One region of the Streptomyces sp. NBC_00727 genome, then DNA from elsewhere that is predicted to be linked to it. Evidence: riboswitches for the same ligand, from Rfam matches in the RefSeq annotation. Region 1 holds a riboswitch; the other holds the start of a gene.
The links. Region 1 has a riboswitch for S-adenosylmethionine ahead of OG242_RS07375 (aminotransferase class V-fold PLP-dependent enzyme). Riboswitches for the same ligand answer to the same signal wherever they lie in the genome.

Region 1 (4,410 bases):
AAGACGAACAAGAACGTCGTCGGCATGCCGCTGATGCCGGTGTACATGGCGAAGGCCGGCGGGTTCTTCTTCCTGGTCTTCGGTTTCATCGCGATCATCGCGGCGATCGCCTCGATCAACCCGATCTGGGCGATCGGCCCGTACCGCCCCGACCAGGTGTCCACGGGCGCCCAGCCGGACTGGTACATGGGCTTCGCCGAGGGCTTCGTCCGTGTGATGCCGGGCTGGGAGATCAACCTGTGGGGCCACACGCTGGTCCTCGGTGTGCTCATCCCGCTGGTGCTGTTCGGTGTGATCCTCGGCCTCCTGGCGCTCTGGCCGTTCATCGAGTCCTGGATCACGGGTGACAAGCGTGAGCACCACATCCTGGACAAGCCGCGCAACGCGCCGACCCGGACGGCGCTCGGTGTCGCCTGGGTGACGATCTACTTCGTCATGCTGATCGGTGGCGGCAACGACATCTGGGCGACGCACTTCAGCCTCTCGCTCAACTCGATCAGCTGGTTCGTCCGCGTCGCCTTCTTCGTGGGCCCGGTCGTGGCGTTCGTCGTCACCCGCCGGATCTGCCTCGGCCTCCAGCGCCGCGACAAGGAGAAGGTGCTGCACGGCCGCGAGTCCGGGCTCATCAAGCGCCTGCCGCACGGTGAGTTCGTCGAGGTCCACGAGCCGCTCTCGCCGGAGATGCTGCACACGCTCACCGCGCACGAGCAGTACCAGCCGCTCGAGATCGGCCCGACGGTCGACGAGAACGGTGTGGAGCGCAAGGTCTCCAGGATCACCAAGGCCCGGGCGCGGCTCAGCAAGAGCCTGTACGGCGAGGACAGCCAGATCGCCAAGCCCACCGCCGAGGAGTACAAGGAGATCACCAGCGGCCACGGCCACCACTGATCACCCGTTCTGACCGCCACGGCGAGAGCCCCGTCCATTCGCTGGACGGGGCTCTTTGCCGTCCCCGGGGCTCGATAGGGTGGAGCCGATCCCTTATCGGCTGTGGACCCCAGGAGCGGACCATGAACGTTGTGACCCCGGACGGCGGCGACAGCGTGGCGGCCCGTACGTGGCCCAGCGTGCTGACCCCCCTGATGCGCGGCGAGGACCTGAGCGCCGACGCCACCGCCTGGGCCATGGACCGCATCATGAGCGGCGAGGCGACCGACGTGCAGATCGCCGGTTTCGCGGTCGCCCTGCGCGCCAAGGGCGAGACGGTCACCGAGGTCTCCGGCCTGGTCCGCGCGATGTACGAGCACGCGACGACCATCGAGGTGCCCGGCCGTACCGTCGACATCGTCGGCACCGGCGGCGACATGGCGAAGACCGTCAACATCTCGACCATGTCCGCGATCGTCGTCGCCGGCACCGGCGCCAAGGTCGTCAAGCACGGCAGCCGCGCCTCGTCGTCGGCCAGCGGCTCCTCCGACGTCCTCGGGAAGCTCGGCGTCAACCTGGAGCTCTCCCCGCAGCGCGTGGTCCAGGTCGCCGAGGAGGCGGGCATCACCTTCTGCTTCGCGGTGAAGTTCCACCCCGCCCTGCGCCACGCGGCCAAGGCGCGCGGCGAGCTGGGCGCGCCGACCACGTTCAACATCCTCGGCCCGCTCACCAACCCGGCCAAGGTGCGCTCCCAGGCGATCGGGGTGGCCGATCTGCGCATGGCCCCCATCGTCGCGGGCGTCCTCGCCGAGCGCGGCAACTCCGCCCTGGTCTTCCGCGGTGACGACGGCCTGGACGAGCTGACCACCACGGCGACCTCGCGGGTGTGGGTGGCCCGGGACGGCGTGGTCCGCGAGGAGTCCTTCGACCCGCGCGACGTCGGCATCGAGCTGGTCCCGGTGGAGGCGCTGCGCGGCGCCGACGCCTCGTACAACGCCGATGTGGCCCGCCGGCTGCTGGCCGGCGAGACCGGGCCGGTACGGGACGCGGTGCTGCTCAACTCGGCGGCCGCGCTGGTGGCGCTGGACCCGGGCGAGGGCCCGCTCACCGAGCAGATCCGCGCGGGCATGGCGAAGGCCGCCGAGTCCATCGACTCGGGGGCGGCCGGGCGCGCGCTGGAGAGATGGGTCGTCGCCAGCAACGCGTGAGCGCACGGATGTGAGGCGGGGCGCAGTCCAGATCATGGACTGCGCCTTGCGCGTTTCCGTACGTATGGCAGGATGCTGGGCAGGTCATGAGTGACAGCGACTACGGCCCCGGCCCGCTGTCCGGCAACCCTCCGTCCGTGGCGGGGTGCCCCGGGTGAAGACCAGGCCGCAGGCAGCGAGGTCTGCGGCAAGCGCGGACCCCTCGACGTCGCGTGACGTCCACCCGTGGGGTCCTTGGTCCTCAGGGAGCCTCTTGTGAGCAAGCGAATGCGTTAGGGCCCACGGCCCTCCTCCGCACCCCCTCTTCTCTTCACTCCGTGCTGCCGCATCTGTGCCGGCGCGCGGAATTCGCCTGCCTCTTACGGGAGTTCGCCATGTCTGTCTTCACCGCTGCCGCCGACCAGTCGCTTTGTGCCCCGCTGCCGGTTCTGGGCGAGGATGTCCTCGTCCCGCTGGTCACCGGCGGGGAGGTCGGCTACGCGGCGCTGGACTACGCGGCGAGCTCCCCGGCGCTGAAGCGGGTGTGGGACGACGTGGCCGCGTACGCCCCGTACTACGGCAGCGTGCACCGCGGGGCCGGGTACCTCTCGCAGCTGTCCACGGACCTCTTCGAGTCCAGCCGCGCCACGGTGGCGGAGTTCCTGGGGTGCCGCGCCGAAGACCAGGTGGTCTTCACCCGGTCCACCACCGACTCGCTGAACCTGCTGGCCGCCGCGCTGCCCGCCGACTGCCAGGTCTTCGTCTTCGAGACCGAGCACCACGCCTCGCTGCTGCCCTGGCGCGACGCCCGGGTGACCTACCTGAACGCCCCGCGCACCCCCGCCCAGGCCGTCGCCACCCTGGAGCAGGCCCTCGCCGACCGCGAGCCCCACGGTCCCGCGCTGGTCTGCGTCACCGGCGCCTCCAACGTGACCGGCGAGCTGTGGCCGGTCCGGGAGCTGGCCGCCGCCGCGCACGCCCACGGCGCCCGGATCGTCCTGGACGCCGCCCAGCTCGCCCCGCACCACCCCGTCGACATCGCCGAGCTGGACGTGGACTGGGTCGCCTTCTCCGGGCACAAGCTGTACGCCCCGTTCGGCTCGGGCGTCCTGGCCGGCCGGGCCGACTGGCTGCGCGAGGCCGAGCCCTACCTGGCCGGCGGCGGCGCCTCCCGCAAGGTGGCCCGGCGCACGGACGGCGGCGTGGACGTCGAGTGGCACACCACCGCCGCCCGTCACGAGGCCGGTTCGCCCAACGTCATCGGCGTCTACTCCATCGCCTCCGCCTGCAAGGCGCTCACCGAGGCCGGCTTCGACCGGCTGGTCGCCCGCGAGCAGCACCTCGTCGGCGAGGTCCTGGCCGGGCTGGCCGAGGTCCCCGAGGTGAAGGTGCTGTCGCTGTTCGGCGACGACGCCCCGAGGGTCGGCGTCATCTCCTTCGTGGTGGAGGGCTGGAACAGCTCCCACTTCGCCGCCGCGCTCTCCGCCGAGTACGGCATCGGGGTCCGCGACGGCCTCTTCTGCGCCCACCCGCTCGTGCGCACCCTGCTCGGCAGCGACCCGGGCGAGGCGGGGGAGTGCGGCGCGCCGGAGGCCCGGCCCGGCGAGCTCCCCCAGTCCCGAACAGACTCGACCGGGGGGACCCCCCCGCTGAACGCGATCCGGGTCAGCTTCGGCGCCGGGACCCCGGACGAGCACGTCGAGCGGTTCCTGAGCGCGGTCCGGGAGCTGGTGAGCGACGGGGCGCGCTGGAAGTACCGCACCGAGGACGGCCGTTGCGTGCCGGACCGGGGCGCCGCCCAGGTCTGAGGGCCGGGCGGCGCGGCCGGCTACGCGTCCAGGCCGATGGAGAACGCGGCCTCCAGGTCGTGCTGCGAGTACGTACGGAAGGCGACATGGGTGTCGGTTCCCTCGACACCGGGGATCTTGCTGATCCGGCCGGGGATGACCTCGGCGAGATCGTCGTGCCTGGACACCCGGACCATGGCGATCAGGTCGTAGGTACCGGTGACCGAGAAGACCTCGCTGACGCTGTCCAGCGCGGCGATGGCCTCGGCGATCTCGGGAATCCGGTCCACGCTGGTCTTGATGAGCACGATCGCGGTGATCACGGCTGTGTTTCTCCCTCGGTGGCCGTGGCTGGAGACTTCACTCTAGGGCCTCTCGTGTCGCGCCTGTAGCGACCCCAGGCGTAGACGAAACCGGTGGCGAAGCCCACCACATGCGCCAGGTAGGCCACCCCCGGGCCGCTCCCGGCGCCCCGGGCGGCCAGCCACTGGAGCACGAACCAGAAGATCAGCACCACCCAGGCGGGGAAGCGCAGCGGCAGGAACAGCAGGAACGGGAAGAGGCTGGTG
Region 2 (4,410 bases), 2.3 Mb from region 1:
CGCTGACCTTCTTCGAGGGTGCGGTAACCGTCCATCTGGATCGCGCTGTAGTGGACGAATACATCCGCACCACCGTCGACCGCGATGAAGCCGTACCCCTTCTCCGCGTTGAACCACTTGACGGTGCCCTGAGCCATGCCTAACTCCCCTGTAACGTGTGTGCGCCGAAGCGCGTCGACCGCCGCTGAATGTATCTGCCCAACTGCCCTGTGCAACAGGTCAGTCGGACGACAATTCTGCGCAGCACCGATCGCCCGAATACGGGGAATTCACGGGATTGCAGGACAAGTCGGGCCCGGCAAAGGTGACTTATGGCGCAAGAGGCTCAAGCACTTTGGCTGCATTTGATCGTGGGGCGGCGCATTCTCATATGCGGGCGGCACGCGCAGCGAAGGGGACTTCCCACACTCTACCGCGCTCAACCATGCAGAATTGCCCCCTCCGCTTCTCTCGCGGAGGGGGCAATTGCGGTGATGCTGCGAAGTCGGGGGCTCAGCCGCCGGCGACGGCGGGGATGATCGAGATGCCGGCGCCGTCCGGGGTCGCCGCGTCGAGGCCGCCCTCGAAGCGCACGTCGTCGTCGTTGACGTACACGTTGACGAAGCGGCGCAGCTTGCCCTGGTCGTCAAGGACGCGGGCCGCGATGCCCGGGTGGTCCTTCTCCAGCGACGCGATGACCTCGGAGAGGGTCGCGCCCTCGGCCGGAACCTCGGCCTGGCCGCCCGTGTAGGTGCGGAGGATGGTGGGGATGCGGACCTTGACGCTCATGGCGGGTGCCCTTCCTGAAGTCTCGGGTGGTCGGAGGCGGATCAGCTGGTGGCGAGGCCCGCGGCGCGGAAGGCGTCGAGGCTCGGGCGGATCGTGGCGGTCGCCTGCGAGGTCTCGGCCACCGCGTCCAGCGTCTTGAGGCCGTCACCGGTGTTCAGGACGACGGTGGTGAGCGCCGGGTCGAGCAGACCGGCCTCGATCAGCTTCCTCGTCACGCCGACCGTCACCCCGCCCGCCGTCTCGGCGAAGATGCCCTCGGTGCGGGCCAGCAGCTTGATCGCGTCGACGACCTGCTCGTCGTCGACGTCCTCGACGGCGCCGCCGGTGCGGCGGGCGATGTCCAGGACGTACGGGCCGTCGGCCGGGTTGCCGATCGCCAGGGACTTGGCGATGGTGTTCGGCTTCTGCGGGCGGACCACGTCGTGGCCTGCCTTGAAGGCGGTGGAGACCGGGGAGCAGCCCTCTGCCTGGGCGCCGAAGATCTTGTACGGCTTGTCCTCGACCAGGCCCAGCTTGATCAGCTCCTGGAGACCCTTGTCGATCTTCGTGAGCTGCGAGCCGGACGCGACCGGGATGACGATCTGGTCGGGCAGCCGCCAGCCGAGCTGCTCGCAGATCTCGTACGCCAGCGTCTTGGAGCCCTCGCCGTAGTACGGGCGCAGGTTCACGTTGACGAAGCCCCAGCCCTCGCCGAGCGGGTCGCCGATGAGCTCGGAGCAGAAGCGGTTGACGTCGTCGTAGTTGCCCTCGATGCCGACCAGCTCACCGCCGTACACCGCGGCCATGACGACCTTGCCCTGCTCCAGGTCGTGCGGGATGAACACGCAGGAGCGCAGGCCCGCCCGGGACGCGGCGGCGCCGACCGCACCGGCGAGGTTGCCCGTGGAGGAGCAGGACAGGGTGGTGAAGCCGAAGGCGCGGGCGGCCTCGACGGCGATCGCGACGACACGGTCCTTGAAGGAGTGCGTCGGGTTGCCGGAGTCGTCCTTCACGTACAGGCCGCCGGTCACACCCAGCTCGCGGGCGAGGTTGTCGGCCTTGACCAGCTTGGTGAAGCCGGGGTTGAGATTGGGCTTGCCGGCGACATCTGCGGGCACCGGCAGCAGCGGCGCGTAACGCCAGATGTTGTCCGGACCGGCCTCGATGCGCTTCTTCAGCTCGTCGGGGGAGCCGCTCGGCAGGTCGTACGCCACTTCGAGCGGCCCGAAACAGGACGCGCAGGCGAAAATGGGACCGAGTGCGAACCGTTCACCGCATTCGCGGCAGGAAAGCGCCGCGGCGGGACCCAGGTCCACAGAGGATTCGGTGTTTGCTGCGACAGTCTCAACAGCCATGATGGCGAGGCCCTTTCTCCTCATCTTCCTCACGGCGCGTTTCGCCGCGAGACGGAATTGGCACCTTCCCCACCTGACCTCGCGGTCGGCAGGAGGGTTGCCGGGACTTCAACGGGCCGTTCCCTCTGTCCCTCTGGATGAGCGCTGTGGCACCGGATCATGGATCCGGGCATTTGTCGGCGGACCGACCCCGGCATGCGATGGCCGTCCGCGTTGTTCAAGACTGTAACCGAAGGAGCGGACTGTTGAGATAGTCGTCCGTACCGCGAGATGGATCACCGAGCCGCCCGGGATGCCCGGACCGGGCAGGAATTGGGCCCCTGCGGAGCAGGACAGAAAGCGGTCTTCCGCCCCAGAGCGAAAGACGCCCACATGATCGGGTACGCTGACAAGCGTGCGGTGTGCGAACAAGCTCCGCACACGTGCTGATCGAGAACCAAGACGGCACACGCACCTCCAAGCTTTGCCGTGCCAAACCGGGCAGGTTTCGTCCCGGCTGGTGTTGATCGTGGAAGACCTGCCGGGTCGCTGACCCGCAGGCAGCGTGAGCCAGGAATCCCCCTGCGTCAGCTGGGGGGAGGATTCAAATACAGGGAGTATCGACCGTGCTCGAAGAGGTCGAACGCTGGTTGACCAGGCGTTCCTGGTCGGCCGCCGACCGCCCGTCGGCGAGCGCGCAGGCCGCCGCGCACGCGGGCCGCGGTACGGGCGTGAGCGTCGTCCTGCCCGCGCTGAACGAGGCGGAGACCGTCGGGGACATCGTCGCCACGATCCGGCGCGAGCTGATGGAGAAGGTCCGGCTGGTCGACGAGCTGGTGGTGATCGACTCCGGTTCCACGGACGCCACCGCCGAGGTCGCCCGCCGCGCGGGCGCCCGGGTCGTCCACCGCGACAGCATCCTGCCCCGCCTCCCTGCCGTCCCCGGCAAGGGCGAGGTGCTCTGGCGCTCGCTCCTGGTGACCGGCGGCGACATCCTGTGCTTCGTGGACGCGGACCTGAAGGACTTCTCCGCGGACTTCGTCTCCGGCATCGTCGGCCCGCTGCTGGACGATCCCGAGGTGCAGTTCGTCAAGGCCATGTACGACCGGCCGCTCGGCGAGGTCGCGGGCCAGGGCGGCCGCGTCACCGAACTGGTGGCCCGCCCGCTGCTCAACCTGCACTGGCCGCTGCTGGCGGGCTTCGTCCAGCCGCTGGGCGGCGAGTACGCCGTACGCCGCTCGCTCCTTGAGCGGCTGCCGTTCCCGGTCGGTTACGGGGTCGAGCTCGGGCTGCTCGTCGACGCGCTGCACACCGTCGGCCTGGACGCCCTCGCCCAGGTCGACGTCGGCGTACGTGTCCACCGCCACCAGGACGGCCGGGCGCTCGGCCGGATGGCCGCCGCGATCTACCGCACCGCGCAGGTACGCCTCTCCCGCGGCCATCTGGTCCGCCCGTCGCTCACCCAGTTCGAGCGCGGGCCCGGCGGATTCGTCCCGCGCACCCACCCGGTCGACACGCAGGAGCGGCCGCCGATGCTGGAGATCGAGGAGTACGTGGCACGGCGCGCGGCCTGATCACGACCCCACCCCGTCCGACTTCGTACGTTTGGGCGGATCGGGTTCGGGCTAGATTCCGGCCATGGTCTCCGAGCACGCCCCCCACCAGCCCGCTGCCCAGGTCCTCGTCGCGTCCAACCGCGGTCCCGTGTCGTACACACGGGGCGAGGACGGCTCCCTCGAAGCGAAACGGGGCGGGGGCGGACTCGTCTCCGGCCTCAGCGCCGTCGACGACAAGATGTGGGTCTGCGCCGCCCTCGGCGACGGCGACCGCGAGGCGGTGCGCCGCGGGGTCGGCGAGCCGGGCGTCCGGATGCTCGACATCGACGCCGACGTGCACGCCGACGCGTACAACGGCATCGCCAACTCCGTGCTGTGGTTCGTCCACCACATGCTGTACCAGACGCCCGTCGAGCCCGTCTTCGACGCGGAGTTCCGCAGGCAGTGGGCCTCCTTCGAGGCGTACAACCGGGCCTTCGCGGAGGCGCTCGCCGAGGAGGCGGGCGAGGGCGCGGCCGTCCTGGTGCAGGACTACCACCTCTCGCTCGTCCCCGGCATGCTCCGCGAGCTCCGCCCCGACCTGCGGATCGGCCACTTCTCGCACACCCCGTGGGCGCCCGTCGACTACTTCCGGCTGCTCCCCGACGACATCGCCGAGCAGCTGCTGCGCGGCATCCTCGGCGCCGACCGCGCCGCCTTCCTGACCCGCCGCTGGGCGGACGCCTTCATCGGCTGCTGTACGGAGATCCTGGGCGGCACCGGCCGCACCCGCA

Region 2: another riboswitch for S-adenosylmethionine. It lies ahead of thrC (threonine synthase); the one in region 1 lies ahead of OG242_RS07375 (aminotransferase class V-fold PLP-dependent enzyme).

The regions. Positions count from the first base shown of each region.
Region 1 covers NZ_CP108981.1:1,661,818-1,666,227, reverse strand. Annotated here, with positions in the region: gene OG242_RS07385 (cytochrome bc complex cytochrome b subunit) at 1-888, shown strand, start outside; gene trpD (anthranilate phosphoribosyltransferase) at 1,011-2,075, shown strand; SAM riboswitch class IV at 2,158-2,275, shown strand; gene OG242_RS07375 (aminotransferase class V-fold PLP-dependent enzyme) at 2,450-3,862, shown strand; gene OG242_RS07370 (Lrp/AsnC family transcriptional regulator) at 3,883-4,164, opposite strand; gene OG242_RS07365 (rhomboid family intramembrane serine protease) at 4,161-4,410, opposite strand, start outside.
Region 2 covers NZ_CP108981.1:3,953,221-3,957,630, reverse strand. Annotated here, with positions in the region: gene OG242_RS17720 (cold-shock protein) at 1-137, opposite strand, end outside; gene OG242_RS17715 (MoaD/ThiS family protein) at 493-768, opposite strand; gene thrC (threonine synthase) at 810-2,102, opposite strand; SAM riboswitch class I at 2,120-2,246, opposite strand; gene OG242_RS17705 (glucosyl-3-phosphoglycerate synthase) at 2,708-3,655, shown strand; gene OG242_RS17700 (trehalose-6-phosphate synthase) at 3,720-4,410, shown strand, end outside.